Regions from separate parts of the Zoogloea sp. GDB6 genome, predicted to be linked through region 2. Evidence: predicted binding sites of a transcription regulator. Region 2 holds the regulator's gene; the other holds the start of a gene.
What was found. Region 2 encodes FNR, which switches genes on or off when oxygen is low (the NO sensors DNR and NnrR bind a similar motif). Its sites were predicted from a motif close to TTGANCTAGNTCAA; they were not measured.

Region 1: cobA (uroporphyrinogen-III C-methyltransferase) is a predicted target of FNR. The motif match lies at 3,377-3,390, and genes of this name have one in related genera.

The regions. Positions count from the first base shown of each region.
Region 1 covers NZ_CM161497.1:5,110,171-5,125,591, reverse strand. Annotated here, with positions in the region: gene AC1PQG_RS23325 (cytochrome D1 domain-containing protein) at 1-34, opposite strand, end outside; gene AC1PQG_RS23320 (c-type cytochrome) at 37-384, opposite strand; gene AC1PQG_RS23315 (IMPACT family protein) at 530-1,138, shown strand; gene AC1PQG_RS23310 (c-type cytochrome) at 1,198-1,512, opposite strand; gene AC1PQG_RS23305 (cytochrome D1 domain-containing protein) at 1,575-3,296, opposite strand; gene cobA (uroporphyrinogen-III C-methyltransferase) at 3,449-4,354, shown strand; gene AC1PQG_RS23295 (transglutaminase family protein) at 4,607-7,987, shown strand; gene AC1PQG_RS23290 (circularly permuted type 2 ATP-grasp protein) at 8,137-10,665, shown strand; gene AC1PQG_RS23285 (transglutaminase family protein) at 10,673-11,590, shown strand; gene AC1PQG_RS23280 (diguanylate cyclase domain-containing protein) at 11,677-12,735, shown strand; gene AC1PQG_RS23275 (PAS-domain containing protein) at 12,805-15,421, shown strand, end outside.
Region 2 covers NZ_CM161497.1:1,240,196-1,255,616, reverse strand. Annotated here, with positions in the region: gene smpB (SsrA-binding protein SmpB) at 1-434, shown strand, start outside; gene AC1PQG_RS05745 (hypothetical protein) at 477-1,406, opposite strand; gene AC1PQG_RS05740 (4a-hydroxytetrahydrobiopterin dehydratase) at 1,551-1,844, opposite strand; gene AC1PQG_RS05735 (DUF748 domain-containing protein) at 1,862-5,530, opposite strand; gene AC1PQG_RS05730 (BaiN/RdsA family NAD(P)/FAD-dependent oxidoreductase) at 5,706-6,941, shown strand; gene ppa (inorganic diphosphatase) at 7,021-7,548, opposite strand; gene AC1PQG_RS05720 (heavy-metal-associated domain-containing protein) at 7,638-7,844, opposite strand; gene AC1PQG_RS05715 (heavy metal translocating P-type ATPase) at 7,856-10,261, opposite strand; gene AC1PQG_RS05710 (universal stress protein) at 10,274-10,699, opposite strand; gene AC1PQG_RS05705 (sulfite exporter TauE/SafE family protein) at 10,727-11,434, opposite strand; gene hemN (oxygen-independent coproporphyrinogen III oxidase) at 11,547-12,941, opposite strand; gene fnr (fumarate/nitrate reduction transcriptional regulator Fnr) at 13,060-13,794, shown strand; gene AC1PQG_RS05690 (SirB2 family protein) at 13,814-14,200, opposite strand; gene AC1PQG_RS05685 (oxygen-binding di-iron domain-containing protein) at 14,273-15,013, opposite strand; gene AC1PQG_RS05680 (chemotaxis protein) at 15,021-15,421, opposite strand, start outside.

The sequences.
Region 1 (15,421 bases), 1.9 Mb from region 2:
CGGCGAGGGTGCTGAGGGAGGTGAGGAGGCGCATGGTCATTGCAGGCTCGGGAAGCCTTCCTTCAGGCGGGCGACGATCCAGCTGGCCTCTGCTTCGTCCATGAAGCGGTTCCAGCCGGGCATCGCGGTACCGGGGCGGCCGTTCAGGATGGTGGCAACGAGGGCTTCGTCGGGCAGTTCGGCGAGGCGTTCCGGCAACAGGGCCGGGCCGAGGCCGCCAGCCAGGCGCATGCCGTGGCAGGAGCCGCAGTCCTGGCGGACCATGTGCACCAGCGTCTGCTGGCGCTCCGGCGTCGGTGCCGGCTCGGCGGCGGGGGCGGCGCTCACCGCCAGGGCGGTCAGGCCGAGCAGCACGGCCACGTGGATCAACAACGAGCGGTCCATCGCAGAACTCCTTTTGACGACGCCCTCACAGTAGGTTGACGCGTCAGCAGGGTCATTGATGGGCATCAAGAAGGCCGGGCCGGTGGGCGCTCGCCGGCGCTTGGCCTTATCCTTGCACCCCGTCCCGCCGCTTGCCCGTCGTCCGATGCCCCAGACCCTCGCCGCTGCTGCTCACAGCGAACTGCTGATCAAGAAGAGCCGCTTCCTCGGCTGCGTGCAGCCGATGGCCGACCGCGCCGAGGCCCAGCGCGTGGTGGTGGCGCTGAAGGCGGCCCATCCGGGCGCCGCCCACGTGTGCTGGGCGTTGCTGGCGGGCGGACAGTCGGCGGCGGTGGACGACGGTGAGCCGAGCGGCACGGCCGGGCGGCCGATGCTCGACGTGCTGCGCCACCAGGACCTGGAAGGCGTGCTGGCGACGGTGGTGCGCTACTACGGTGGCGTCAAGCTCGGGGCTGGCGGCCTGGTGCGGGCCTATACGGACAGCGTGGCGCAGGCGTTGCTGGTGGCGGAGAAGGTGGCCATCGTGCGCAGCACATCGCTGCGTTGTGCGGTGCCCTATGCGCAGGAGGGCCTGGTGCGGCGGGCGCTGGACGGCGCCGGAGCGGTGCTGCTGGGGGTGAACCACGGGGAGCAGGTGGACTTCGCCTTCAGCCTGCCGGTGGATGCGGCGGCCGAACTGGTGGCCCGCCTCGACGAAGCCTGCCATGGGCGCCTGGTATGGTCGAGCGAGGATCAGGGGCAGGAAGGAAAATGATTGAGGGGGCGCATGAATGCGCCCCCTCAAGTCACCCCATCCCCTGGTTACGAGACTGCTCAGCCCTTCAGGACCCAGCCCAGCACGTCCTTCAGTTCGGCGTCGCTGATCTTTTCGGCCGGGTTGGGCGGCATCGGGATCTGGCCCCAGTTGCCGGAACCGCCCTTGCGGACCTTGTCGGTCAGCTTGGCGATGGCGTCGCCCTGGCCCTTGTATTTGGCGGCGACGTCCTTGAAGGCCGGGCCGACCAGTTTCTTGTCCATCGAATGGCAGGCCAGGCAGCCGGCCTTCTGAGCGACGGCGGCCGGGTCGGCGAAGGCGCTGCCGCTGGCGGCGGTGGCCAGCAGGGCGAGCAGCAGGAAGCGTTTGTTCATTTCTTGTCTCCTTGGCGAAGGTGCCGCCACCCGGAAGATCCGGGGGCGGCTGCTCACGATGCTCAGTAGATGTCGTGCTGCGTGTTGTAGAGGTTGAAGTGGCCGGTCGGCGTGATGATGCGCGGATCCTTGATGACGGTCTTCAGTTGCAGGGTCTTGTCATCCACGACGACGATCGCCGATTCCTTGTTCTTGGCGCTCCACACCGAGAACCACACTTCGTCGCCCGCCTTGTTGTACTCGGGCTGAACCACGCGCTTGGCGCCGTCGTCCTTCAGGCCGGCCCATTCGCCGATCGGCAGCGTCTTGTAGCCAGCGGCGAGGTTGTTGACGTCATACACCACGATGGACTGGGAGATCTTCGGATCCGGGTTCAGCGGTGCGTCGGAATACAGGTGCTTGGACTTCGGGTGGCTCTTGATGAACAGCGCGCCTCCGCCCGGGCCCTTCAGCGATTCGACCATCTTCCAGGCGTACTGCGGGTGCTTGGCCGGGTCGGTGCCGATCAGCGCGATGCTGTCGTCGCCCAGGTGGCCGGTGGACCACACCGGGCCGTACTTCGGATGGATGAAGTTGGCGCCGCGGCCCGGGTGCGGGATCTTGCCCACGTCGATGAGGCCGGCCAGCTTGCCGTCCTTCATGTCGATCGCGCCGATCTTGTTGGACTGGTTGGCGGCCACCATGAAGTAGCGCTTGCTGCTGTCCAGACCGCCGTCATGCAGGTACTTGGCGACCGGGATCTCCTTGGTGGAGACGGCGTTGAGGTCGGTGTAGTTGACCAGCAGGGTCTTGCCGGTTTCCTTCACGTTGACCAGGAACTCGGGCTTGAAGTGGGACGCCACGATGGAGGCGACGCGCGGCTCGGGGTGGTATTCCTGATCGCCGACGGTCATGCCGCGGGTGGCCATGATCTTCAGCGGCTCGAGGGTATCGCCGTTCATGATCACGTACTGGGGCGGCCAGTAGGAGCCGGCGATGGCCAGCTTGTCTTCGTAGCCCTTGAACTTGGAGGTCTCGACCGAACGAGCCTCGAGACCGGTGCGGATCTCGGCGACGTTGTCGGGCTTCTCCATCCACAGATCGATCATGTTGATCTTGGCGTCGCGACCGATCACGAACAGGTAGCGGCCGGAGGCGGACACGCGGGAGATATGCACCGCGTAGCCGGTCTTGATGACGTTGATGATCTTCTTGGTGTCACCATCGATGAGCGCAATCTCACCCGCGTCGCGCAGGGTGGTCGAGAAGATGTTCTCGATGTTGTAGTTGTTCATCTTCTTCTTCGGCCGCTGCTCAGGCGGAATGATGACCTTCCAGGTCGCCTTCATTTCCTTCAGGCCGTATTCCGGCGGCTGCGGAGGCGTCTGCTGGACGTAGCGGGCCATCAGGTCGACGGTGTCGTCGTCGAATTCACCGGAGGTGCCCCAGTTGGGCATGCCGGCGGGAGAGCCGTACTTGATGAAGACCTTCAGGTAGTCGGTGCCCGAGGCCAGCGTCTTGTCCGGTGTCAGCGGCTTGCCGGTGGCGCCCTTGCGCAGCACGCCGTGACAGCCGGCGCAGCGTTCGAAGTAGATCTGGCGCGCCTTGTCGAACTCCGCCTTGGTCATCGGCGGCGCTTTCGGGTTGATATCCTGGTACATCTCCACGTTGGCCAGCGGCGATCCAGCCGCCTGGTACTTGGCGGCGGGATCGTTCGTCGATGTCTTCGGCTCTTCCGCGAAGGCGTGCGACAGGGCCAGCGGCAGCAAGGCCACGGCAATCGCTCCGGTTTTCCACATACTCATCGTGCATCTCCCTTTATGAACCCAACGAGCGGCCTATCCCGCTTGCGGCGAAGAGTGCGCTTCCGGGCTATTCCCCTTCCTTGACTCGGGTCAAGTTCGAAAAAGGTGGCCGGCTGATAGATTGCGGCCGTCATGATTCCGGGAGTTCCGCCATGCCTCCGTCCGCCACCGCCAGCTTCGGCCTGCCTGCCGCCGGCACCCTGCGTGCCTTTCTCGATCAGCTCGTCGGTGGCCGCGGCAGCGCCCCGGCCGAGACCTTCAAGCCGCTTGCCAGCGGCATCCGCCCGGCGGGGCGGGTGGCGCTGGTCGGGGCCGGGCCGGGCGACCCCGAACTGCTGACGCTGCGCGCCGCGCGGTTGATCGGCGAGGCCGACGCGCTGGTGGTCGACCACTTGGTCGGCGACGGCGTGCTGGATTTCGCCCGGCCCGATGCGGAGCGCATCTACGTCGGCAAGGAGGCCGGCCATCACACCTTGCCGCAGGAGGACATCAACCGCCTGCTCGTCGAGCTGGCCCGCGACGGCCGCCGGGTGGTCCGCCTGAAGGGCGGCGACCCCTTCATCTTCGGGCGCGGCGGCGAGGAACTGGAAGAACTGCTGGCCGCCGGCATCCCCTTCGAGGTGGTGCCGGGCGTCACCGCCGCCTGCGGCGTGGCGGCCTACGCCGGCATTCCGCTGACCCACCGGGATTACGCCCAGTCGGTGGTGTTCGCCACCGGCCACCGCCGCGCCGGCGAGTCGGCGCTGGACTGGACGGCGTTGGCGCGACCGCATCAGACCGCGGTGATCTACATGGGGGTCGGCATGCTGTTGTCCCACTGCGCGGCGCTGATCGCCCATGGCCGTTCCCCGCAGACACCGGCGGCGCTGGTCGAGAACGGCACCACGCCGCGCCAGCGCATCGTCACGGCTACCCTCGAAACCCTGCCGGACAAGGCCACGTTGGTCGGCATCCGCCCGCCGGCGCTGCTGATCGTCGGCGAGGTGGTTAGCCTGGCCGGCAAGCTGGCCTGGTTCGACGCCGCCATGGCGGAGGCCGGCAGCGCCGTCGTGGCCTAGCGCCGTAAGCTTCCGCTACCTTCTAACCGGGATATGCACATTATTGGTGCATATCCCGGTGTCCATTCTGGTGCGTGCACGGCGGGCTATCGCCGGGTCGGCACGTCCCATCCCCGTTTCGATACTCCAAAAGCCTTGGTTTGATGCAGGATCGCAACATCCACGCAACAAGAGCGGCGTAAACCGCTTGGCGTGAAGCTTGCTAAGTCAGGCAACTAGTCTGCAAACCGCGCCCCAAGAACGGAGTATCCCGTGACCATCCATGTCGCTCTGAATCACCTGACCTCCTACAAGTACGACCGGCCGATCAATCTCGGCCCGCAAGTCGTCCGTCTGCGGCCCGCCCCCCACAGCCGTACGCGCATCCTGTCCTACTCCCTGCGTGTGCTGCCCAAGCCCCATTTCATCAACTGGCAGCAGGATCCGCAGTCCAACTACCTGGCGCGCCTGGTCTTCCCGGAGAAGGTCACCGAGTTCAGCGTGGAGGTGGACCTGGTTGCCGAGATGTCGGTGATCAACCCCTTCGACTTCTTCCTGGAGCCCGAGGCCGAGAACTTCCCGTTCGAATATGCCGGCGCCCTTAGCCACGAGCTGGCCCCGTACCGCCTGAAGGAAGAGCTCACGCCCGAATTCAAGACGTACCTGGACGGCATCTCCCGCGACAAGACCCGGGTGGTGGACTTCCTGGTCAAGCTCAACGCCGACCTGCAGCAACACATCGGCTACGTGATCCGCATGGAGCCGGGCGTGCAGACGCCGCAAGAAACGCTCGCCAAGCGCACCGGCTCGTGCCGCGACTCGGCCTGGCTGCTGGTCCAGCTGTTGCGCCACCTGGGCCTGGCGGCACGCTTCGTGTCGGGCTACCTGATCCAGCTGAAGGCCGACGTCAAATCCCTCGACGGCCCGTCCGGCACCGAGGTGGATTTCACCGACCTGCACGCGTGGACCGAGGTCTACCTGCCGGGCGCCGGCTGGGTCGGCCTCGACCCGACCTCCGGCCTGTTCGCCGGCGAAGGCCACATTCCGCTGGCCGCGTCCCCCGATCCGTCGTCGGCAGCGCCGATCTCCGGCCTCATCGACGAATGCGAGTGCGAGTTCGAGCACCGCATGGAGGTCACCCGCGTGTTCGAGGCGCCGCGGGTCACCAAGCCCTACACCGAGGAGCAATGGGCCGAGATCGAGGCCCTCGGCCACCGCATCGACGCCGACCTCGACGCCAACGACATGCGCCTGACGATGGGCGGCGAGCCGACCTTCGTGTCCATCGACGACCCGGACGGCGCCGAGTGGAACACCGAGGCGATGGGCCCGACCAAGCGTGTCCGCGCCGAAGACCTCTACCATCGCCTGCGCGAGAAATACGGCCCCAACGGCCTGGCCCACTTCGGCCAGGGCAAGTGGTATCCGGGCGAGCAGTTGCCGCGCTGGTCGCTGACCTGCTTCTGGCGCAAGGATGGCGAGCCGATCTGGACCAACCCGGACCTGATCGCCGACGCCTCCGCGCCGGGCGAGGTGGACGCCGCCCAGGCCAACGCCTTCCTGGCCGGCATCGCCGAGCGGCTGGCGCTGGACCCGCTGCGGGTCTTCCCGGCCTTCGAGGACGCCTTCTACTACCTGTGGCGGGAGCGCCGCCTGCCGGGCAACGTCGATCCCTTCGACGCTCGCCTCGACGATCCGCTGGAGCGCGACCGCATCCGCCGCGTCTATGAACATGGCCTGCCCAACCCGGTCGGCTACGTGCTGCCGGTCAGCCTCAACAGCTACACCGGCGACTGGCAGACCGGGCCGTGGTTCCTGCGCGACGAGCGCTGCTACCTGATCCCCGGCGACTCGCCGCTGGGTTACCGCCTGCCGCTGGATTCCCAGCCGTGGGTGGCCAAGGGCGACTACCCCTACGTCAATCCGCCCGACCACCACCAGGTCTTCCCGCCGCTGCCCGAGTACAGCGCGATCCGCCGCCAGCTGCCGGGCGGCCAGACCGCGGTGCTCAACGCGCTGAAGGACGGCGAGGCCGGCTTCGGCTCGTCCGCCGCGGCGCGCGCCGCCGCTGCCCTGAAGGCGGCCCGCGACGCCGAGAAGCTGAGCCCCACCGACCGCCAGCCGGAGCCGTTCAAGTCCGCCGACTGGATCGTCCGCACCGCCATGTGCGCCGAGCCGCGCAACGGCACGATGCACATCTTCATGCCGCCGCTGTCCAGCCTCGAGAAATACCTGGAGCTGGTCGCCGCCATCGAGGCGACCGCCGAGGCCCTCGGCACGCCGGTGGTCATCGAGGGCTACGAGCCGCCGTCCGACCCGCGCCTGACCCACTTCCGCATCACCCCCGATCCCGGCGTCATCGAGGTGAATATCCACCCGTCGCGCAACTGGGAAGAGCTGGTGGACCGCACCACTCACCTCTACGAGGCAGCCCACTATTCGCGCCTGACCACCGAGAAGTTCATGGTGGACGGCCGCCACACCGGCACCGGCGGCGGCAACCACTTCGTGCTCGGCGGCGCCACGCCGTCCGACTCGCCCTTCCTGCGCCGGCCGGACCTGCTGCGCAGCCTGATCTCCTACTGGCACAACCACCCGAGCCTGTCCTACCTGTTCTCCGGCCTGTTCATCGGCCCGACCAGCCAGGCGCCGCGCATCGACGAGGCGCGCAACGACTCGGTGTATGAAATCGAGACCGCCTTCCGCCAGTTCCCGAAGGCCGGCGAGGACGTGCCGCCGTGGCTGATCGACCGCCTGCTGCGCAACCTGCTGATCGACGTGACCGGCAACACCCACCGTTCCGAGTTCTGCATCGACAAGCTCTACTCGCCGGACGGCCCCACCGGCCGCCTCGGCCTGCTCGAACTGCGCGCCTTCGAAATGCCGCCCCATGCGCGCATGTCGCTGGCCCAGCAACTGCTGCTGCGCGGCCTGCTGGCCCGCTTCTGGGACAAGCCCTATGCGCCGGAGCGTCTGGTGCGCTGGGGCACCGAGCTGCATGACCGCTTCCTGCTGCCGCACTTCGTGCAGCAGGATTTCAACGATGTGATGGAAGACATGCAGGGCCATGGCCTGGACTTCAAGCCGGAATGGTTCGCGCCGCACATGGAGTTCCGTTTCCCGAAGATCGGCGATTTCGCGGTGCGCGGCATCCAGGTCGAACTGCACAGTGCCCTCGAGCCCTGGCATGTGATGGGTGAGGAAGGGGCCATCGGCGGCACCGTGCGCTTCGTCGATTCGTCCGTCGAGCGCCTGCAGGTCAAGGCGACCGGCATGTCCGACGACCGCTTCCTGCTGGCGGTCAATGGCCGCACGATCCCGCTGCAGCCCACCGGCACCGTCGGCGAGCACGTCGCCGGCGTGCGCTACCGGGCCTGGCAGCCGCCGTCCTGCCTGCATCCGACCATCCCGTCCCACGCGCCGCTGGTTTTCGACCTGGTGGATACCTGGACCGGCCGTTCCCTCGGCGGCTGCCAGTACCACGTGTCGCACCCGGGCGGGCGCAGCTTCGAGACCTTCCCGATCAACGCCTTCGAGGCGGAGAGCCGCCGCCTGGCGCGCTTCTTCCGCATGGGCCACACGCCGGGCGAGCCGGCGGTGCAGGTCTCGCCGGTCGAGCGGGAGTTCCCCTTCACGCTCGATCTGCGGCGCTGACGGAGGCTTCCCGGTCTCTTGCGGGGGGATTAAAACGTGGGGGCGAATTCGTTCGCCTCCACGCTGGCGCCTGCCCGCTTTACCAAAATCAACAACTTCCGTGCCGTCCGTGGCACGGAGGTCCGGTCGGTGTGTGCTAGTTTCGCGAGATGTCCAGCTCCATCCTTGCCCATTACCCCTATCGACCCGACAGCTACGACGAGCTGTTCGGTGAAGAAGGCGTGCGCCCGCACTGGCAGGAATTCCTCGATCACATCGACGAATCCAGCGCCGACACCCTGAAGCTGCGGGCCGCCCAGCTCTCTCGCGGCATCCAGCAGAACGGTGTCACCTACAACGTCTATGCCGACCCCCGCGGTACCGACCGCCCGTGGTCGGTGGATCTGCTGCCGCTGATCCTGCCCGCCGATGAGTGGCGCGGCATCTCGGCGGCGATCACGCAGCGGGCACGCCTGCTCAACGCGCTGCTCGGCGATCTTTACGGCGCCCAGACCACCCTCTCCGAAGGCCTGCTGCCGCCGGAACTGGTGTACGGCCACAAGGGCTTCCTGTGGCCGTGCTCCGGCCTCAAACCGCCCGGCGGCGCCTACCTGCACCTCTATGCCGCCGATCTGGCCCGTTCGCCGGACGGCCGCTGGTGGGTCATTGCCGACCGTACCCAGAGCCCGTCCGGCGCTGGCTACGCGCTGGAGAACCGCCAACTGGTGTCGCGGGCCTTCCCCGATCTGTTCCGCGACATGCAGGTGCGCAGCCTGTCGGGCTTCTTCCGTGGCCTGCAGCGCAGCCTGGCGAGCCAGGCGCCGACCGACGGCGAGCCGCCGCTGACGGTGCTGTTGACGCCGGGGCCCTTCAACGAAACCTATTTCGAGCACGTCTACCTGGCGCGCAACATGGGCTTCCCGCTGGTCGAGGGGCAGGACCTGACGGTGCGCAACGACACCGTCTTCCTGAAGACGGTGTCCGGCCTCAAGCGTGTGCACGCGATCCTGCGCCGCCTCGACGACGACTTCTGCGATCCGGTGGAATTACGTGCCGACTCGGCCCTCGGCGTGCCCGGTCTGCTCGGAGCGGTGCGCGCCGGCCGCGTGCTGGTGGCCAACGCGCTGGGCAGCGGCCTGCTCGAATCGGCGGCGCTGCCGGGCTTCCTGCCCGGCATCTGCCGCCACCTGCTCGGCGAGGAGCTGGCCATGCCGTCCGTGGCCACCTGGTGGTGCGGAGAGGAGCCGGCCCGCAAGGAGGTGCTGGAGAACCTGCGCAGCCTGGTCATCAAGCCGACCTTTCCGGGCGGCGGCAGCGAGGTCATCTTCGGCGACCAGCTCGCCGAAGACCAGTTCGACGAGGTGGCCCGGCGCATCGAGGCCGAACCGTCGGCCTTCGTCGCCCAGGAATTGGTCAAACTGTCCCGTGCGCCGGCCTGGGGCGGCGGCCAGCGCCGCAAGCTGCTGACGCGCTCGATGGGCCTGCGGGTCTACGCGGCGATCACGCCGGAAGGCTACAACGTGCTGCCCGGCGGGCTGGCGCGCGTCGCCGGGGTGGACAACACGCGCATCCTGACCATGCAGAAGGGGGGCAGCAGCAAGGACACCTGGGTGTTGTCCGACGGCCCGGTGGCCAGCTTCAGCCTGCTCAACAACAACATCCGCGTCGGCGACCTGATCGAGGAAACCGGCACCCTGTCGTCGCGCCTGGCCGAGAACCTGTTCTGGTGCGGCCGCTACGGTGAACGCTGCGATGCCGTCGCACGTCTGGCCCGCCTGGCCTTGTCACGGCTGTCGGAGGGGCGGCGCTCGGAGCGTGCCGGCGCCCTGACGATGATGCTCGAACTGGCGGAGGGAGCCGGTCTGGTCGAATCCCGGGTGGGCAGCCTGCCGATCGCCAAGGCTGAGCTGGATCTGTTCCGCGCAGTGCTCGATCGCCGCTCCGACAGCGGCCTGGCGGCCAATCTGCAACGTCTCATGTGGTGTGCCACGCAGGCTCGCGAGCACCTGTCCCTCGACCACTGGCACGCCCTCAAGCGCCTGTCCGCAGAGTTGGAGGACGCCCGTGCGACGGTCACCGACGTATCGGCGCTGCTCGAATTCCTCGATGGCGCGCTGACCACCTTCGTGTCCCTGTCCGGCTTCGCGATGGACAACATGACCCGCGACACTGGCTGGCGCCTGCACATCGTCGGCCGCCGCGTCGAGCGCCTGGACTACCTGGCCCGTACGCTGGCGCGCTTCCTGCGTGCCTATGGCGACATCAACGGCCCGCTGCAGCGGGAGCTGGCGGTGGAGGCCTTGCTGGAATTGTGCGATTCGATCATCACCTACCGCACCCGCTACCGCGCCCAGCCCGAACTGTTGCCGGCGCTGCACATGCTGACGACGGACGACGGCAACCCCCATGCGCTGGCCTTCCAGGTGCGCATGGCCAGCAATTACCTGGCCCGTTTCGAAGCCGACGAGAAGGTCAACCTCGGCGTGGCCGAGCTGGAGGCCAGCTTCGCGGCGATCCGCGCCTTTCCGTGGGGGCGCCTGGAGGCGGTCTGCCCGGCCCTCGAGCGGGTCGATGCCAGCCAGCAGCTGGCGGGGCTCTTCGACCGCCTCGGCAGTGCCGGCCGCACGCTGTCCGACCGCTTGGCGATGCGCTTCTTCAGCCACGTTGGCCAGACCGGCCAGGCCACCTTTGCAGCCTGAAGGCCCCATGACCCGTTCCGCCGCCTACACCATCCTCCACGAAACCGAGTACCCCCCTTGCGGCGTGCCGGTGTCGCTGGCGCAGCACCTGCTGCACCTGATTCCCCGCGCGCTGCCGTGGCAGAGCCGCGAATCCGGGCGCATCGTCATTGAACCGGACCTGGCCCACCTGACCGAGGGCGAGGATGCCTTTGGTAACCCGGTCGCCTGGCTGTCCCTCGACACGCCCCACGACGGCCTGCTGGTGCGCGCCGAAAGCCATGTCACGGTGATGAGCCGGGAGCTGCCGGAGCCCGAGGATTCACCGCCATGGGAGACCGTGCGCGACAGCCTGCGCTACCACCCGGAGCCGCGCGATGCGGACTCCCTTGCCGCGCTGCGCTACCTGTACGCCTCGCCGCGGGTGCCGTGCAGCGCCGCGCTGGCGGCATTTGCCGGCCAAGCTTTCAAGCCCGGGGTGCCCGTGCTCGCCGGAGCGCAGGCACTGATGGCGCTGATCTTCAAGACCTTTACCTTCGATGCCAAGGCCACCGAGGTGAATACCCCGGTACACGAGGTGCTGCAGCGCAAGCGCGGTGTCTGCCAGGACTTCGCCCACCTGATGATCGCCGCGCTACGCTCCATCGGCCTGCCGGCCCGCTACATGTCTGGCTACCTGCTCACCGATCCGCCGCCGGGCAAGCCGCGCCTGATCGGCGCCGACGCGTCGCATGCCTGGGTGGCGGTGTGGTGCCCGCAGAACGGCTGGGTCGAGTATGACCCGACCAATGGTATCCAGCCCGACTTGCGCCATGTGACCCTCGGCTGGGGGCGCGATTTCCAGGACGTGTCGCCGCTGCGCGGCGTGATCCTCGGCGGCCGCGCCCAGGCACCGGAGGTGCGCGTCACCGTGATGCCGGACGCCGAGCAGGGCGAACCCGCCTAGTGCCGGTGCCAGCCTGCTGCAGCGGACGACACATCGGATATTCCTGACTGTCGGCTGGCCGCGCTTCCGCTACGATATGTCTGACGATGAGCCAGACGAGAACCTTGGTCGTGGATGGACTGAACCCGGAACCCGCCGATCCCGTGCAACGCCTGCTGGTCGTCGATGATGACCCGAGCATGGTCCGCCTGTTGAGCCGCCTGCTGACCGGCATGGCGCGCATCCATTTCGCCACCAGCGGCGAGGATGCGCTGCTGCAGATGCGCCAGAACCCACCGGATCTGGTGCTGCTGGATGCCGAGATGCCCGGTCTGGGCGGCTACGAGACCTGCCGCCAGATCAAGGCAGACCCGGCGCTGGCCCATGTGCCGGTGATCTTCGTCACGGCCCACACAGACACCACGTCGGAGACCCATGCCCTCACGATCGGTGCGGTGGATTTCATCCCCAAGCCGCTCAACCCGCCGGTGGTCCAGGCACGGGTCCGCACCCATCTGGCCCTCAAGCGTCAGAGCGATGAATTGCGTCGCCTGACCGCCACCGACGCGCTGACCGGCATCGCCAACCGGCGCGCCTTCGACGACGGTCTGCAACTGGAATGGCGGCGTGCGCTGCGCAGCCATGCGCCGCTGTCGCTGCTGATGGTGGACGTGGATTACTTCAAGCGCTTCAACGACACCTACGGGCATCCGGCCGGCGACGCCTGCCTGCGGGCGGTGGCGCGCGTGCTGGCGGGCACCGCCCGGCGGGCCGGCGACCTGGTGGCGCGCTACGGCGGTGAGGAGTTTGCGCTGTTCCTGCCGGCCACCAACGCCTCCGATGCCTTTCGCCTTGGCGAGAGCCTCTGCCAGAGTGTCGCGGCGCTGGCGATCCCGCATGCCGCGTCGGCTGTCGCAGCGCACGTCACCGTCAGTGTCGGGGTCGCCACGCTGGTCCTGCCCTGCGACGGTGTGGAGCCGCCCCGCGCGGCCTGTCACGACTGCGATCAGTCTGCCCGCTGCCTGGCTGCGCCGCAGGCGCTGCTGGCCCTGGCCGACGAAGCCCTGTATGCAGCCAAGGCCGCGGGTCGGGCACGGGTCGTCAACCGGGTCGGGACCGTCGGGCAGGGCTACGATGCGGATTCCGTGATCGAATCGGGTGACTGATCCAGACTATGCTGAGATCATGGCGCGGTTGGTTGTCGGCCATGTCTCGCTTTTAATGTTCGGAGCTCCATGCCAGCCTGGCTCTATTCCTTCCGCGTCCGTCTGACGCTGCTGTTCGGTGGCCTGTCGTTGGCCGTCGCGCTGGGGCACAACCTCTATCTGGAGCAGATCACGACCGCGGCGCTGACCCGCGAACGGGGGGCTGCGCTGCGCGATCTGGCCCATGCGATCGCGGTCCAGCTGGATGGCAACATCCAGGAGCGGGCGCGGGAAATCACCCTGCTGGCCCAGTCGCCGGCGATGACCCGCGGCAGCCTGCAGGCGGGCGACCTGCGCGGCGTGCTGGAGCGCATGAAGCACTCCCATCCGCAGTACGCGTGGATCGGCGTCGCCAGCCCCGATGGCGTCGTGCTCAATTCCGCGGATGGGGTGCTGGCCGGTGCGGACGTGCAGCAGCGCCCATGGTTCATCGAGGGCCAGAAGCGGGCCTACATCGGCGACATCCACGAAGCCGTGCTGCTGGCCAAGCACCTGCCGCGGCAGCGCTCCGGCGAGCCCCTGCGCTTCATCGACTTCGCCGCGCCGATCTACGACGAGCGGGGCGAATGGCGCGGCATCCTGGCCAGCCATTCCCACTGGAGCTGGGTCGAGCACATCATTGCCACGGCCCTGCCGGCGGAGGCCGTGGCCGACCAGGTCGAGGTGTACGTCCTCAGCCGCAGCAACGCCGTGCTGTACCCTTACCAGGCGGTCGGCGCCGGCGAGGTGCCGCTGGAGCTGTCCAGGGACGTGGGCTATACCCAGGTGGCGTGGGGCAAGGAGGGGACTTTCTTTACCGCCACAGCCTTGCTGCCGAGCTCCGTGGCGTCATCCCTCGGCTGGAAGGTCGTGGTGCGCGAGCCGGTGGGCCAGGCTCTCGCGCCGGTTGCCGCCTTGCGCCAGACCCAGTGGCTGCTGGCCATCCTGACGACGCTGGGCCTAGGCGGCACCGTCTTCCTGTTCGCCCGCCGCCTGAGCCAGCCCCTGGAGCAGTTGGCCGACTCCGCCCGGCGTGTTCAGCAGGGCGAGGAGGAGTTGCTGCCCGAGGTGCGTTCGCGCACCACCGAGGTTCGCCATCTGGCCGATGCGGTACAGGCGATGACCCGCAGCCTGCTGGTTCGGCGGGAGGCGCTCCGCGAGGCCACGGCAGAGCTGGAGACGCGGGTCTCGGAGCGGACCCGGGAGCTGGAGGACGCGCGTAACCGTTTCCGCAACTTCATCCGGTGCGCTCCGATCGCCATCGGGGTGATCGAGGACCAGCGCATCACCATGCGCAACGAGCAGTTCATGCGCCTGTTCGGCTACACCGAGAGGCAGGTGCGCAACCTCGAGGACTGGTGGCGCCAGGCGGTGCCCGATCCCGATTACCAGGCCTGGGCGCGTGCGAAGTGGGCGGCGGCCGTGCACCAGGGCCTCGCCGAGCAGCGCGCCACCACGCCGCTCGAAATCCGCGTGCGCTGCCTGGATGGCAGCGAGCGCGATGTGGAAGTGTCGGGCGTGTCGTTGGACGGTGTCTTCCTGGCGACCTTCTCAGACGTGACCGACCTGAAGCGCATCCAGCAGGATCTCGAGGCGGCGAATGCCGAACTGCGCGTGCGCAGCCTGGAGAGCGAGGAGGCCAACCGCAGCCTGGAGCGGCAGACCGGCCTGCTGCGGGGCGTGATCGAGAGCCTGCCCTTCGGTCTGGTGGTGTACGACGAACAGCGCAATCTGGTCCTGCAGAACCGCTTGTTCGCGTCGCTGCTGGGCTATCCGCCGGCGCTGTGCGGGCGCACCGGCGTGCGCTTCGATGATTTCGTGCGTTTCAACCTGGCCCGCGGCGACCACGGGGACGCGGATGGGGAGCAGGTGCTGGCGGGCTTCGTGAAGGCCATGAAGGATGCGCGGCCGGTGGTCTTCGAGCGTACCCAGTTCAACGGTGTGTCGCTGAAGATCGAGGGGACACCGCTGCCCGATGGGTGGACGCTGCTGACCTATACCGACATCAGCAAGCACCGGGAAGCCGAGCGGGGCTTGCGGGAGGCGCGCTTGCAGGCCGAGAGCGCCAATCAGGCGAAGAGCGACTTCCTCGCCAACATGAGCCACGAGATCCGTACCCCTCTCAATGCCATCGTCGGCACGGTGCAGGTGTTGGCACGGGGGCGGCTTGACGCCGAGCAGCGCCACCTGGTGAGCACCGTCCAGACCGCCAGCCGTGGCTTGGTGGCCGTGATCAACGACATCCTCGATTTTTCCAAGATCGAGGCGGGCCACTTCGAGCTGGCGCCGGAGCCCTTCGTGTTGGCCAACGTAATGAGCCACCTGGTGGACGTGTTCACTGCCTCGGCCGCCGCCAAGCGTCTGACCCTGCGCCTCGAGCCGCTGCCGGCCGACGTGCACGCGCTGGTCGGCGATGCCCAGCGCCTGTCCCAGATCCTGCACAACCTCGCCGGCAACGCGATCAAGTTCACCGCCGTCGGCGAGGTCGTGCTGGCGGTCGGTGTCATCAGCCGGGACGCCGGACATGTCCGCCTGCGCTTCACCGTGCGCGATACCGGCATCGGCATTTCTGCCGACACGATTGCGCGCCTGTTCGACGCCTTTGTGCAGGCCGATGCGTCCACCAGCCGGCAGTTTGGCGGCACCGGCCTGGGCCTGGCGATCTGCC
Region 2 (15,421 bases):
ACAACCGCAAGGCCTTCCACGATTATTTCATCGAGGAAAAATACGAAGCCGGCCTCGTGCTCGAGGGCTGGGAGGTCAAGGGCATCCGCGCCGGGCGTGCCAACATCAAGGAAAGCTACGTGGTGATCCGTAGCGCCGAGATCTTCATCGTCGGCATGCACATCACGCCGCTGGAGTCCGCCTCCACCCACGTGCATCCCGACCCGACCCGCACCCGCAAGCTGCTGCTGCACGCCGAGGAAATCGCCAAGCTGATCGGCAAGGTGGAACGCGCCGGTTATGCACTGGTGCCACTCGACCTGCATTACGCCAAGGGCCGCGTGAAGATCAGCGTCGGCCTCGCCAAGGGCAAGAAGCAGTACGACAAACGGGAAACCGAGAAAGAACGCGACTGGGATCGCGAGAAGGCGCGCCTGATCCGCGCCAAGGGCTGAGGCCTCCCGGCGGTCGCCCGATCCCAGGGCTGCCGCCGATATCTACTCGGTTTCGCCTAGGGCCCACTCCACGTCCAGGCGCTCCAGCGCATCCACCGGTTGGCACGCCCCGGCGGCCGCAAACAGTTCGTGGGCACGGCCGTGCTGCGCGGCGCCGAAGGCCAGCAAGGTCGAGCGGGCGTATTCCGCCAACACAACCGGCGACTGGGGATTGAGCTTGCGGGCCGTCTCGAAGTGCTCGATGACGGCCTCCTTGCGGGCGCCATAGGTCAGGCCGGCCACCACGCTGCCGATCTTGTCGATCACTTCGGCGTTGTAGACGCCCAACGCTACATAGGCGTCGGCGTGGTCGTTATCCAGCTCGACGACGCGCTGCAGGCAATCCCGCACCTTGCCACCGAGGCCACGGGCCAGCGCTTTCACCACCGAGATGCTCTGGCTGTAGCGCCCCAGCGCCAGGCCATGCACATACCAGGCGTTGGCCCAGTTCGGCGCCAGTTCGGTCAACGCCGTGCAGAATCCGAGCGTTTCATCGAGGATGCGGGTACGTCGCAGTTCGTCCTCTTCCAGGTGGGCGGCATAAACGACGGCCGCCCGCGCGGCCGCTACCAGCCCCACCGGACCTGCCGCCAAGCCGTATTCGACGGCATCCGCGAAATCCCCCGCATGATAGGCACGCCAAGCCTCCTCGACCTGCTGCGCGGCAGCCGCCGGATCCGGTACATGAGCCTGCAGAGCCGGATTCGCATCGAGCAGCGCATGCACGCTGGCAACGTCAGGATAGGGTTCCCGATCGCCCCGGTGCAGGCGCGCCCAGTTGCTCGACAGGGCCGTGCCGCCGTAGCGATAGACCCGATTGCCATAGGGAAAGCGCTTCCAGCTGCGACGGCCGCCATCCTGCTCCGAGCGGGCTTCGGCCACGCGCTGCCGTGAACGGCGCAGGGCCATGCTCCAGTCAAAGCTCAGATGCATCGGCAGTCCTTTCCCGCGAATGGAGCCCGATGACGGGCACGCTCGAAAAATGCCAAGACCATCAAGGACGGTACAGGCAGGCCGCGGAGAGTAGCACCCCGCTCACCATTAAGCATGCTGCGCCGCGGAAACGCGGCGGCCCGTTCAGGCTGCGATCCGGTCCATGAAACGGGCCAGCTGGATATCCAGTTCGGTCAGCCCACCGGCATCATGGGTGCTCAGCACAACCTCCACCCGGTTATAGACATTGCGCCATTCCGGATGGTGATCGAGTTTTTCCGCCATCAGCGCGACCCGCGCCATCCAGCCGAAGGCCGCATTGAAATCGGGAAACCGGAACTGCTTGCGGATCGCGTCGCGATCGGGCTCCAGCTGCCATCCCGCCAGATCTGCCAACGCCGCCTGGCGCTGCGCCTCGTCCAGCTTCTGCGCTCTCATCGGAATCTCCTCCTTCATCAACGCAGGGAAAAATCCACCCGGCTGGCCTTCGCCTTGGCCTTGCCGTCGTCGCCCTCCCGCGGCGCCAGCAGGAAGACCCGGTCGGCCGGCACCTGCCCTTTCTCGAGCAGCCAGTTCTTGGCCGCCTGGGCGCGCTGCTGGGCGAGCAGGCGCAGGTCTTCGTCGCTGACGGTGGTGTTGGCGAGAATCAGCTTCTCCATCTCCGCCACTGGCAGGTCCTTGGCGAGGCCGATCAGGTTGCGGGGCTTCGGGAACTTCTCGTCCTTGTAGACGCGAGTCAGCAGCGCCGGGTACTCGGCAGCGGCGTCGATATGCACGCGGCCATCCTCGCCGAGCGACTCGCCCTTTTTCGCCATGTCCTTGATCTTCAGCGCCTCGACCTTGCCGAGCATGACCGCGTGCTTGAGGCCTTCGCGGTCGGTCTGCAGATCGACGCGGCCGGCGATGTCGAGCTTGAGGCCGGTCTTCTCGGTCATCGCCTTGGCGATGGCCTTCAGCTTGGGCTCGGCGCTGTCGGGCAGGCGCGCGAAGCCGGGGTCGAATTCCAGCCAGGCCAGTTCCTCGCTGTTGCCGCCGAACATCGAACCGAGCAAGGCAAAGGGCGAGGTGATCGCCTTGCCGATCAGATTGACGAGGACCTTCCAGATGATGCCGCCGATGCTGAACTGCGGATCGTCCAGCGAACCGCCGATCGGCAGGTCCAGATCGATCTCGCCGCGGCTGTTCTTCAGCAGCGACACCGCCAGCAGCACCGGCAGCTTGAGGGCATCCGGGCTGTCCACCTTGTCGCCGAAGGTCAGCTGGTCGAGGAAGACCTGGTTGCTGGCGGTCAGCTTGCGGTCCTCGATCTTGTAATTGACGGTGGCCGACAGCTTGCCCTTCTCGATGCCATAGCCGACATACTTGCCGGCGTAGGTGGACACGCCGGACAGCTCGAAATCCTTCACCGAGGCCTTGATGTCCAGCGCCTTGTCCTGGCGGAAGGGATTGAGCTTGCCTACGATCTCCACCGGCGCCGCGTTGTCCACCTTGCCGCGCAACTCCAGCTCGGCGATCGTGCCCGGGTCGGACGACAGGCCGACCAGGCGCCCGCCCATGCCGGTCAGGTTGGCGTCGTAGTTGGGCCGGATGAAGCGGTCGCTGTAGGCGATGTTGCCGCCCTGCAGCGTGATCCGCTTGATCGACACGGGCGGCAACGGCTCGGCCGGCGCAGCGGCCGGAAGCTGCGCCGTCGCCACGCCGGGCGCGGACAGCTTGCCACCGTTGGCCTTCTTCACCGCGTCCTGTTCGTCCTTCTGCTCCTGCGCCCGCTGGGCGGTGATCTCGCGGATGTTGAGGCCGCCCTGGGCGTCGAGGATCAGGCGGGTGTAGAAGTCGCTCAGAGCGATGTCGTCGATGCTGACCGCCAGCGGAGCTAAACGGATGTCCACGCCGCCGAAGTACAAGGACTTCCAGCGCAGGAAGTCGGCGGCATTGAGCTTGTCCACCGACGCAAAGTCGCCCACCGTCAGATTGCCCTTGAAGCCGCCCTTCATGCCGCCAGCCGCCGGCAGTTCGAAGGCCAGCTTGCCGCGGGAGGTCACATTGCCGCGGGTGATCGCGATCTTCACCTTCTCGGTCACGTAAGGCTGCAGCATGGCCAGGTCGACCGCCTTCAGGTCCAGATCCAGGCTGCCGGCCAGCGGCGCAAGGCCGACCGTGCCGGCCACGCCGATCTTGCCGCGCTTGTTGATCGCCGCCCTCAGATCCACCCTGGCCTTGCTGCCCTTGGCGGTGGACAAGCCATCCACCTTGATGGCCAGCGGCTCTGCGTTGAAGACGATGGACGGCGAAAGAGTCTGGTCCTCCAGGCGCACACCCCAGTCGTCGAGGGCAACGTGCTTGACGCTCACCTGCCAGTCGGGACCGGCCGGCGCCTTCTTGGCGGGCACTGCAGCATGCTTGCGCGCCGGCGCGGCCGACGTCTTGGCGGCCGGTGCATCGCCGGCGGCGGCGAACTGCTCGGCATTGAAGTGACCATCCTTGCCGCGCACAACGGCCAGACGCGTCGCCTTGCCGAGCACTTCTCCAACCGTCACGCGGCACGCGGCCGTATCGACCTCGGTGTCGCGCAGTTCGAGCAGGCCGACGCGGGCCAGCGCTGTCTTGTCACCCTTCAGGCGCACGCCCAGGTCCTTCAGCGCGACGCTCTCCGCCTTCAGCTGGACCTTCGGCGCACCGGACTCCTGTGCAAAATCATACGCCAGGCGTGCATCCACCTTGCCGGACGCCACCTCGCCCTGTTTCAGGAAAGGCGCGTAATACGGCCGCGGCCCGACCAGGTCGAGTCCACTCAGCTCCAGCGTGCCGGAGGCCTTGAGGGTCGCCACGTCCACGCTGCCCTTGTGCTCGACATGCTCACCCGCGTCGGTGGCAAAACCGGCCTCCAGCTCCGTCGGCGTGCCGCCCGCCAAGCTGAACTTGCGCAGGGAAACGTGCAACTCCTGCAGCGTCTTGTGGAAAGGGCCGGCGGGCAGATCGTCGCTGAAGGCGACGCGTCCGCCAGTGAGCTTGAGCTCGTTCAGCGTCAGCGCGAAGGGCTTGTCCTCGGCGGCTTTCGGCGGCTCGGTCGGCGTTGGCGCTTTGGGTGCCGGGGCGACGACCGGTTTTGGCAACAGCGCGAGTAGGCTGATCACCCCGTCGCGCTGGCGCGCCACCGTCACGTCAGGCCCTTCGATGGAGACCGTGCCGATGGCCACCTCCCTTGCCAGCGGCGCCAGCTTGTCGATGCCGACTTTCACGGCCGCCAGCTTGATCGCCGGCCGGCCGTCAGCATGCTGCACCTCGACGCCGTCCAGCCCGACCGAGCCTTTGACGCTCACGCTGGGCGGCTGGCCCACCGGCTGCGCGAAGCTCAGCTCCAGGTCGGACGACAGCCTGGCACTCGGTAGGCGAAAGGTCTTCTCTACCGGCAGGTAATCCACGTAGCGGGTCAGGTCGAAGCCATCGAACTTGATGCCGACCACCGACTCGCGGCTGAGGGAAAACGGCTTGGACTTGCCCTTCACGACAAAGGGCGCCCCATTCACCTTCAGCGCCAGCAGCGGCTCGACGAAGGTCTCCACCTGGGACGGCAGGTTGGACACAAAGGGCACGCCCAGGTTGAGATCAGACACCACCTGCTTCTGCTTGAGTGGACGGTCGTCGAAATCGATACGCCCCTTCTCGACGCGGATGTTATGCACCGCGAAATGGGTCTTGGAACCGTCGTCGGGCTTGTTGAGGATCTCGTCGATGACGTCCGACCAGTTGTAGCGCTGGCCTTCCAGGCGCACCACGCTGACCATCGGCTCGACCAACGTCACCTCCTCCACCACCACGCCGCCGCGTAGCAGGGATTCCACCTCCACGTTCACGTACAGGGACGCGAAGCTCGCCGCGGGGCTCTTGCCGTCCGGCTCCAGCATGCGGAAGCCGCGCACCTCGGCAGACAGCGCGTAGGGGTTGATCGAGACTCCCTCTATCGTCACCGGACGATGCAGCAACTCGCCGAGCTGCTTCTCGGCCACCGATTTGACCAGCGGTGGGGCGATCCAGAACCCCGCCACGCCCACCAGGGCCACCGCCGCCAGCCCCCGCAGCGCCCATTTCGCCGGACGTCCGGCGGCGCGCAGCTTATCGATCATGTTCTTGTCCCTTGTTCTCCGCGCGGATGGCGCAGGCGAGCTTTTCGTTCAATATCCATCAAGCCTAGCAGCGTAAGCCATTCAGGCAAATGACGATGTAAGCAGTGTTTGCCCTGGCGCAAGCCAGGGTCTATCCTCCCCGCCCTTTCCGGCCTTACCTTCGCTCGCCAAGTCCATGAATCCGCACACCAAACCACCTGCAGCCGGCTCTCACTTCGACGTCATCGTGATCGGAGCCGGCGCGGCGGGCATGATGTGCGCAGCCCAGGCCGGGCAGCGCGGCCGCCGCGTGCTGATCCTCGACCACGCCGCCAAGCTCGCCGAGAAGATCCGCATCTCCGGCGGCGGCCGCTGCAACTTCACCAACCTGACGGTCGGCCTCGCCAACTACCTGTCACGCAACCCGCAATTCTGCCGCTCGGCGCTGGCCCGCTTCACGCCCGCCGACTTCCTCGACCTGATGGCCCGCTACGGCATCCCCTGGCACGAGCGGGAACACGGCCAGCTGTTCTGCGACGACTCGGCCCAGGACATCATCGACATGCTGCGCACCGAATGTGAAAACGGCGACGTGCGCTGGGCGATGCCGTACACGCTCAACGGCGTGACGGCCGGCAGCACGCCCGAGGCGCGCTTCCTGCTTGACACCAGCCACGGCCATTTCAGCTGCGAAAGCCTGGTGGTAGCCACCGGAGGCCTGTCGATCCCGAAAATCGGCGCCTCGCCGCTGGGCTACCGGATCGCTGAGCAGTTCGGCCTCGCCATCGTGCCGCCCAAGCCGGCGCTGGTACCGCTGACGCTGCCGCCGGAAGAACTGGCCATCTACAAGGAACTGGCCGGCATGGCCTTCGACGCCGTCGCCGAGTGCGGCGCCGGACACTTCCGCGAGAACCTGTTGTTCACCCACCGCGGCCTCTCCGGCCCGGTGATCCTGCAGGTATCGTCCTACTGGCAGGCGCGGGACTACGGCGATAGCGACGGCGGCCGGCAGGTCGTCGTCAACCTGTTCCCAACAGAAGATGTCCGCGCCTGGCTCGGCGAACGGGCGCGCAGCAAGACCCTGCTCTCCAACCTGCTCGCCGACCGCCTGCCCAAGCGCTTCGCCCACGCCTGGTGCGAGCAGCGCGGCTGGAACCGCCCGGCCAACCAGTTCAACCCGAAGGAGCTGGACGCCATCGCCGCCGCGCTGGCCGGCTGGACGATCACGCCCAACGGCACCCTCGGCTACGCCAAGGCGGAAGTCACACTGGGCGGCGTAGACACGCGGGAACTGTCGTCGAAGACCATGGAAGCGCGCAAAGTGCCTGGCCTGTACTTCGTCGGCGAAGTCATGGACGTCACCGGCCACCTGGGCGGTTACAACTTCCAGTGGGCCTGGGCCTCGGGCTACGCAGCCGGCCAGGCGGTCTGACGGACATCACGACAAACGAAAGCCCCAAAAACAAAGGCCCGCATGACGCGGGCCTTTGTCCATCACAGCAGGCAGGCGCTTACTTGGCGGCAGCAGCCAGACCGTCGAGGATTTCCTTCTTGGCGTCTTCGACGGAGCCCCAGCCGGTCACCTTGACCCACTTGCCCGGCTCCAGATCCTTGTAGTGCTCGAAGAAGTGCACGGTCTGCTTCATCAGCAGCTCGGGCAGGTCGTCGATGGTCTGGACCTTGTCGTACAGCGGGGTCAGCTTGGACACCGGCACGGCGACAACCTTGGCATCCACGCCGCCTTCGTCTTCCATCTTCAGCACGCCGACGGGACGGGCACGGATGACCACGCCCGGCTGCAGCGGGAAGGGGGTCACGACCAGCACGTCCACCGGGTCGCCGTCGCCGGCAACGGTGTGCGGCACGTAGCCGTAGTTGATCGGATAGCGCATGGAGGTGCCCATGAAGCGGTCAACGAAGACGGCGCCGCTGTCCTTGTCCACTTCGAACTTGATCGGATCGCCCTGAGCGGAGATCTCGATGATCACGTTGATGTCGTTCGGAACGTCCTTGCCGGCCTTGACCTGATCGAAACCCATATCACTACCTCCCGTTATTAGATATAAGACAGCTCGGCATTATAAGTGAGCCTTGTGACGCTGGGACAAACCCTTATGACAGAAAGCGCTCAATCCGAGTCGAAGCCGGCATCCTCGATCACCGTGCGCAGCGCGTTGGCCGACACCTTGGCCGGGTCGTAGCTGACACGCGCCTCGCCCTGCTCCAGGGAAACCTCCACGCTGGCCACGCCCGGCGTCGCGGACAGCGCGCCGGTCACGTTCTTCACACAGCCCTGGCAGCTCATGCCGCCGACCTTGATCACCACGTTTTCCATCGTTTTTCCTTTCAGTCGGATTTTCCCGGGCGCCAGCGCCGCAGCAACAGGGAGTTGCTGACCACCGACACCGAACTCATGGCCATCGCCGCACCGGCGATCACCGGATTGAGCAGGCCCAGCGCCGCGGCAGGAATGCCCAGCACGTTGTAGATGAAGGCAAAGAACAGATTCTGGCGGATCTTCCCGAGGGTCGTCCGCGACAGGGAAATCGCATCGGCCACGCTGTTCAGGTCGTTGCGCACCAGAGTCAGATCGGCGGCCTCAATGGCCACGTCGGAGCCAGCGCCAATCGCGAAGGACACGTCCGCCGCCGCCAGCGCCGGCGCATCGTTGATGCCATCACCGACCATCGCCACGCGGCCGCCACTACGCAGGGTCTCCACCGCCGCAGCCTTTTCGCCCGGCAGCACCTGAGCCTTGTATTCCGAAATACCGGCTTCCGCCGCGATGCGCGCTGCCACCGCCGGATGATCGCCGGTCAGCATCACGACCCGCACGCCGAGCGCCTGCAGGCGCGCCACCGCAGCCTTGGAACCGGCACGCAGCGGATCGGCGAGGCCCAGTGCGCCCCACGGCCGCCCATCGACGGCCACACACACCGGCGTCAAGGCCGCATCGAGCAGGGGCTGCAGCACCTTGGCCGGCAGCTCTGCCCCCTGCCCGGCCAGGAAGTCCGGCGAGCCGATCCATACTTCGCGCCCATCGACACGACCGCTGACACCCTTGCCGCCACTCGTCCGTACCGCATCGGCCAGGCTCCACTGCAGGCCGGCGGCCTGCGCCGCATCGACGATGGCTTTCGCCAGCGGATGGTGGCTAGCCTGCTCGACCGCCGCCGCGACAGCCAGCAAGTCGTTCGCCGCCACGCCTTCCAGCGGGCGAACATCCAGCACTGCCGGGCGTCCCTCGGTCAGCGTTCCGGTCTTGTCCACCGCCAGCACGGCAATCTTCTCGGCCAGCTCCAGCGCCTCGGCGTTGCGCACCAGGATGCCGGCACGGGCGCCCTGCCCGGTCCCGACCATCACCGCGGTCGGCGTCGCCAGGCCCAGCGCGCAGGGGCAGGCAATCACCAGCACCGCCACCGCATTGACGAGGGCCGGCGCCAGCTCGCCGCCCAACCACCACCACGCCACAAAGGTCAGCGTGGCAATCGCCACCACCGTCGGCACAAAGATCGCGGCGATGCGGTCGGCCAGCTTCTGCACCGCCGGCTTGCCGCCCTGGGCCTGCTCGACGAGACGCACGATACCGGCGAGCAGCGTCTCGGTGCCGACGCCGGTGGCCCGACAGCGCAGCACGCCATCGCCATTGACCGTCGCCGCGAAGACCTTGTCGCCGGCCTTCTTGGGCACCGGCACACTCTCGCCGGTCAGCATCGCCTCATCGGCAGACGACTCGCCGCTCAGCACCTCACCATCCACCGGCACCGAATCGCCGGCACGCAGCACGAAGACCATGCCCGCCATGACGCGCTCAACCGGAACCTCCTGCAGCGCGCCATCCTGCTCGACCCAGGCGGTAGGCGGCTGCAGGCGCAGCAGCGCCTCGATGGCCGCCGACGTGCGCGCCCGTGCCCGCGCTTCCAGCAGCTTGCCGAGCAGCACCAGCGTGATGATGCTGGCCGAGGCCTCGAAATAAACATGCAGATCATGGCGGTCGAACATCACCACAATCAGGCTGAAGAAGTACGCGACGCTGGTACCCAGCGCCACCAGCACGTCCATGTTGGCGCCGCCGCCGCGCAGGGATGACCACGCGCCCTTGTAGAAACGTCGCCCGATCCAGAACTGCACCGGCGTCGCCAGCAAGCCCTGCAGCCAGCGTGGCAGCCACTCCGCGTGGTGGGCCGAGGCGTCCAGCCCACCGGAAAGCATGCCGATCATCTGGACCAGGAAAGGCGCGCTAAGCAGTGCCGAGATCCAGAACAGCCGCAGCTCGGCGCGGAACTCGGCCTCCTTGCGCTGCTTGTCGGCCTCGCGGTCGCGGGCGATAACGGGGGTCGCAGTGAAGCCGGCCTTGTGGATCGCCGCGATGATGGCTGCCGGCTCGGAGAGCCCCGGCACATAGCGGACGCGCGCGGTTTCTGCGGCGAAATTGACGCTGCCCTCCACGCCGGGCAGGCGATTGACGACCTTCTCGATACGCGCCGCGCAGGCGGCACAGCTCATGCCGGACAGGCTCAACTGCAGCGTCTGCGGCGCCACATCGAAACCGGCCTTGCGGATCGCCGCCAAAATGTCCGGAGCACCGGCTCCATCGGGCCCGGCGGCCAACCGCGCCTTGCCAGTGCCGAAATTGACCTCGGCGCTGATACCGGGCAATCGGTTGAGTACCTTTTCGAGCCGCGTCGCGCAGGCCGCGCAGCTCATTCCGGAGACCGGCAGGTCATAACGCATACCGGACTCGTTCCCCATGGCCTGCCTCCCTCAGCCCACCAGCAGCACGGGCAGCGTGGCCCGCTGCAGCACCCGCGTCGCCACCGAGCCGACGAACAGATCCGCCACCACGCCTCGGCCGTGCCGACCGAGGCACAGGTAAGCGCACTCCAGCACGGTCGCCTGATGGAGCACCACATCTGCCGGCTGACCCACGAGGATATGCGGCGTCACCGGCAACCCCGCCGCCTTCAGGCGGGCCATCGGCGCCTTGAGCACGCCCTCGCCTTCGTCGCGGTAATAGGCATCCAGGGCTTCGCGGGCCACATGGCGGGTCGCAAATTCGATGGGAATCGGCGGATGCACGTACAGCACATGCACATCCGGCACGCTCTTCAGTTGGTCCGCCAGCGCGATCACCTGATCGACGACGCGCTGGGCAACCGGAGAATCATCTACGGCCAGCAGGATTTTCATGATTCGCTCCGCCTTCCAGAAAAAGACTCAGAAATGGCAGACCACGCCATTCCACAGATTGCTGCCGAGGGTAGGCGTCGTCACCAGCCCATACACGCCGAAGGCCAGCACCACCAATCCAGACCCCGTGCGCACCGCCCGGTTCCGCACCACATCGCGCAGCCGCTTGAGCAGCATGCCAGCGAGCAACAGGTTGGGCAGCGTGCCAAGGCCGAAAGCCAGCATCAACCCCGCACCGCGCTCCGCCGAGCCGGTCACCAGCGCCGTCGCCAGCACGCTATAGACCAGGCCACAGGGCAAAAAACCCCACAGCAGGCCAAGGGGAAGGGCCTGGCTCACGCTGCGCGCCGGCAGGAAGCGCCGGGTCAGCGGCTGGATGCGCGCCCACAGCTTGTGGCCGAGTTGCTCGACACCAGACAAGGCCCGCGTGAAACCGGTCAGGTAGAGCCCAAGCGCCACCAGCATCAGGTTGGCGGCCACGTACAGAACCAGCTGGATCGGCAGGATGTTGTTGAACAGCAGCCCGACCGTACCGATCGCCCCCATCGCCGCACCGGCCAGCGTATAGCTGCTGATCCGCCCGACGTTGTAGGCCAGGTGCAGGGGCCAGTCACTGCGCCGCTGGCCGGGCAACTGCACGGTCAGCGCGCTGACGATGCCGCCGCACATGCCGACACAGTGGGTGCCGCCGAGCAAGCCGATGAGGAAGACTGCGAAATAGCCGGTTTCGGGCATGGAGATTCAACCTGGACAAACAAAAACGCCCCGTGGGCAACACGGGGCGCGTTCCAACACTTGGCCCGGCATTCTAGCCCGCCCACCTCGGAGCGGCCAGCCGGCCGGAAGTTCAGATCACCTTCGAGTAACGGGTGCGCTCCCGGTCGGCGCGCAGGTACTTGTCAAAGACCATCGCAATCGCCCGCACCAGCATGCGGCCGGCCGGCAGCACGGTGATCCACTGCTTGTCGATCTTCAGCAAGCCGCCCTTCTCCATCTCGCGCAAGTCGGCGAGTTCTGCGGCGAAATACTTGTTGAAGTCGATCAAGTGAGCAATCTCGATGGACTCTATGGACAGCTCGAAGTGGCACATCAGCGCCTGGATGATCGCCCGCCGCAGCAGGTCGTCCGGCGTCAGCTCGATGCCGCGCAGCACCGGCAGGCGGCCAGTGTCGATGATGTCGTAGTACTCGTCGAGGGTCTTCACGTTCTGCGCGTAGGTCGGGCCGACCTTGCCGATCGCCGACACGCCGAAGGCCAGCAGATCGCACTCCGCGTAGGTGGAGTAACCCTGGAAGTTGCGGTGCAGGCGCCCCTGGCGCTGAGCCGTGGTCAGCTCGTCGTCCGGCTTGGCGAAGTGGTCCATGCCGATATACACGTAGCCCGCCTCGGTCAGGCGGCGGATCGCCAGCTGCAGGATCTGCAGCTTGGTCTCGCCGGACGGCAGCTGCGCGTCGATGATGCGGCGCTGGGGCTTGAACAAGCTCGGCAGGTGCGCGTAGTTGTAGATCGACAGGCGATCCGGCGACAGCGCCAGAATCTGCTCGAGGGTGCGGTTGAAGCTGATCACGTTCTGCTTGGGCAGGCCGTAGATCAGGTCCACGCTGACCGACTTGAAGCCATGGGCCCGCGCCGCGTCGATCACCAGCTTGGTTTCTTCCTCGCTCTGGACGCGGTTGACCGCCTTCTGCACGTCCGGATTGAAATCCTGAATGCCGACGCTCATGCGGTTGAAGCCGAGCTCGGCCAGCAACGCAACGGTGGCTTCGTCCACCTTGCGCGGGTCCACCTCGATGGAATACTCACCGTCCGGCACCAGCGTGAAGTGCTTGCGGACCATGCCCATCAGGCGGCGCAGTTCGTCGTGGGACAGGAAGGTCGGCGTGCCGCCGCCCAGGTGCAATTGCAGCACTTCCCGCGGCCCGTCGAGCTTGGCCGCCTGCATGTCCACTTCCTTTTCGAGATAATCCAGATACTTGGCGGAGCGACCGTGATCCTTGGTGATGATCTTGTTGCACGCGCAGTAGTAGCAGATCGTATTGCAGAAGGGGATGTGGAAGTATAATGAGAGCGGTTTGCCGATTCCGCCGACAGTGCGCCTCCCGAGCCAGTGCTCCAGGGCATCGGAGTTGAACGCCTCGACGAAGCGGTCAGCGGTCGGGTACGACGTATACCTCGGGCCATTCACATCAAACTTGCGAATGAGCTCGGGATCGAATATCAGGTCTTTTTGTGTCGTGTTCATGGTGCACTTCTGTTGGTTGCGCTGAACAATCGCAGAATCGATCCAAAACAGTATTGACGTGGATCAAAGGGCTCCAAACGTTGGTAAAACCATCCAGTTCAGGTGATTGCGCGTGCAGATGAAATCGGTGATTCCGGTGACGGTCGTGGACATCAAGGTCGCGTGTTCCCAGTGCAACCTGCGGGAATTGTGTCTTCCCTTCGGCCTCGACCCCAATGAGATCGACCAGCTCGACGAGCTCGTCGGCAGCCGCCGCAAGATCAAGCGGCAGCAGCACCTCTACCGCTCCGGCGACAACTTCGAGGCGATCTACGCAATCCGCGCCGGCTCGTTCAAGACCGACGTGATCCTTGAGGACGGCCGCGACCAGGTGACCGGCTTCCAGATGACCGGCGAAGTCTTGGGCCTAGACGGCATCAGCACCGAGCACCATTCCTGCAACGCCATCGCATTGGAAGACAGCGAAGTCTGCGTAATCCCCTTCAACCGGCTCGAAGAGCTGTCACGGGAAGTAGAGAGCCTGCAGCACCAGTTCCACAAGATCATGAGCCGCGAGATCGTCCGCGACCACGGCGTGATGATGCTGCTCGGCTCGATGCGCGCAGAAGAGCGGCTGGCGGCCTTTCTGCTGAACATGTCCCAGCGCTTCACTGCACGGGGCTTCTCGCCGTCGGAATTCCACCTGCGCATGACCCGCGACGAGATCGGCTCCTACCTGGGCCTCAAGCTCGAGACGGTATCCCGCGCCTTCTCCCGCTTCCAGGAAGAAGGCCTGGTCGCCGTCCAGCAGAAGCACATCCGCATTCTCGACACGCCGGGCCTGAAGCGCCTGCTCAACCACCACGCCGCCTGAGCACCGCCGGCACCCGGCCTCACAGCCAGGCCAGCCAGCCGAGCGGATCCTTGCTGACCGCCACCGACACGATCCACGACAGCGTCGCCAGCGCGCCCACGTAGGCCGCGGCGCGTTGCGCACGCGGTCGCGCCGCCTTCAGCGCAACACTCCCCAGCCCGATATAGACGAGCAAGCCCAGCACCTTGGCCGTCAACCAGGCATGCACAAAGGGGTATTGGGCAGACATCCAGGCCAGGCCGAGCGCACTACCCAGCAGGCAGGAATCGACGACATGGGGCAGCACCCGGGTCAGACGCGCCCGCAATAGCGGCGAGCCGCTGAACGACCACCAGCCCCGCAATGCGAAGCCGCAACCGCTGAGCACCACGCAGGTGATGTGGAAATGCTTGAGAGCCAGATACATGCCGCGCCTCCATCGTTCCGCGGCAAAGCTCCGGGCTGCCGGCGGGCCCCGCAAGAACGGGGCCGCGACACTTTAGCTGCGCAGCACGCCCACTTCCAGTGCAGCGAACCAGTTAATGAATCGCTGCACGTCCGCCCCCTGGTAAATGGCCCCATGCTGCGGCACCAGCATGTCGATCTCCAGGCGGGAGACGCGCTCGCACCAGTCGCGCTTGGCCCGGTCCGAGCCCATCCAGCGCTTGTGAAAACCTTCCGCATGGCGGATGTGGCGGGAGAAGTCCTGCACATACAGCTCGTTATGATCCGCCGGCAACAGAGCTGCACCGACATCGCCCGAGAACAGGATCTTGGCCTTTGGATCGTACAGATGGAAATTGCCCGACGAGTGCAGGTAATGGGCCGGAATCGCCTGCAGCTCAAGACCATCGAGACGGATCGTCATGCCCGAATCGGGGATCGGCACGAAGGTCGAATCCTGCCCGCCGAAATGGGGCAGAAAACTCTGCCACAACCAACTCGTATAGCACTTCAGGTCGGGCTTGAACTCCAGCCACAAGGCCAGCGAGGAAATGATGTCCGGATCCTGATGGGACGCGAAGATACCCGCCAGGCGTGTCGGATCGCACTCCGCCGACAACGCGGAGAATACCGACGGAAAGATCTCGATCCCACCCGGATCGCACAGCAGGGCCTCCTCCCCGTGAACGACCACATATTCATTAGTATCGATGATGTAACCAGGCTTGGTGGTATCCCGCGCGATCGCCAGCCAGCGATGTTCCTCGTCTTGGTAGATGCAATGGGCCTGTTTCATGGGTTTCCTAATCCTTTACGAGGCGTTCCTTGCCGAGAACTTCGAGGGATCGCTTGATCTGCGCGATCACCTCGGCAAAATCCGTCGAGACCTGCATCAATGCCGCACTGAAGCTGCCGCCATAGGCCGCCTCGATCTTCGCCGAACGAGCCAGCACACCGCCCAGTTCGACCAATTGCTGGGTTTCCTCGACCGCCGCGCGCAAACGCAGATCGAGGGAACGCAGGCGCACCTGCTGTTCAGCAAGCCGCGTGGCGCCACGCCTGCGAGCCTCCCGCGCACCCGGCACGCCCTCACCGCTGAGCCTCAAGGCCTCCGCCAGAATCGCTGCAATGCGCTGCTGCTGCACGACACCGGTGACACTCCCGACCGAGCCGGAAGTCATTTCCCTCAGGGATGCCATGTGGC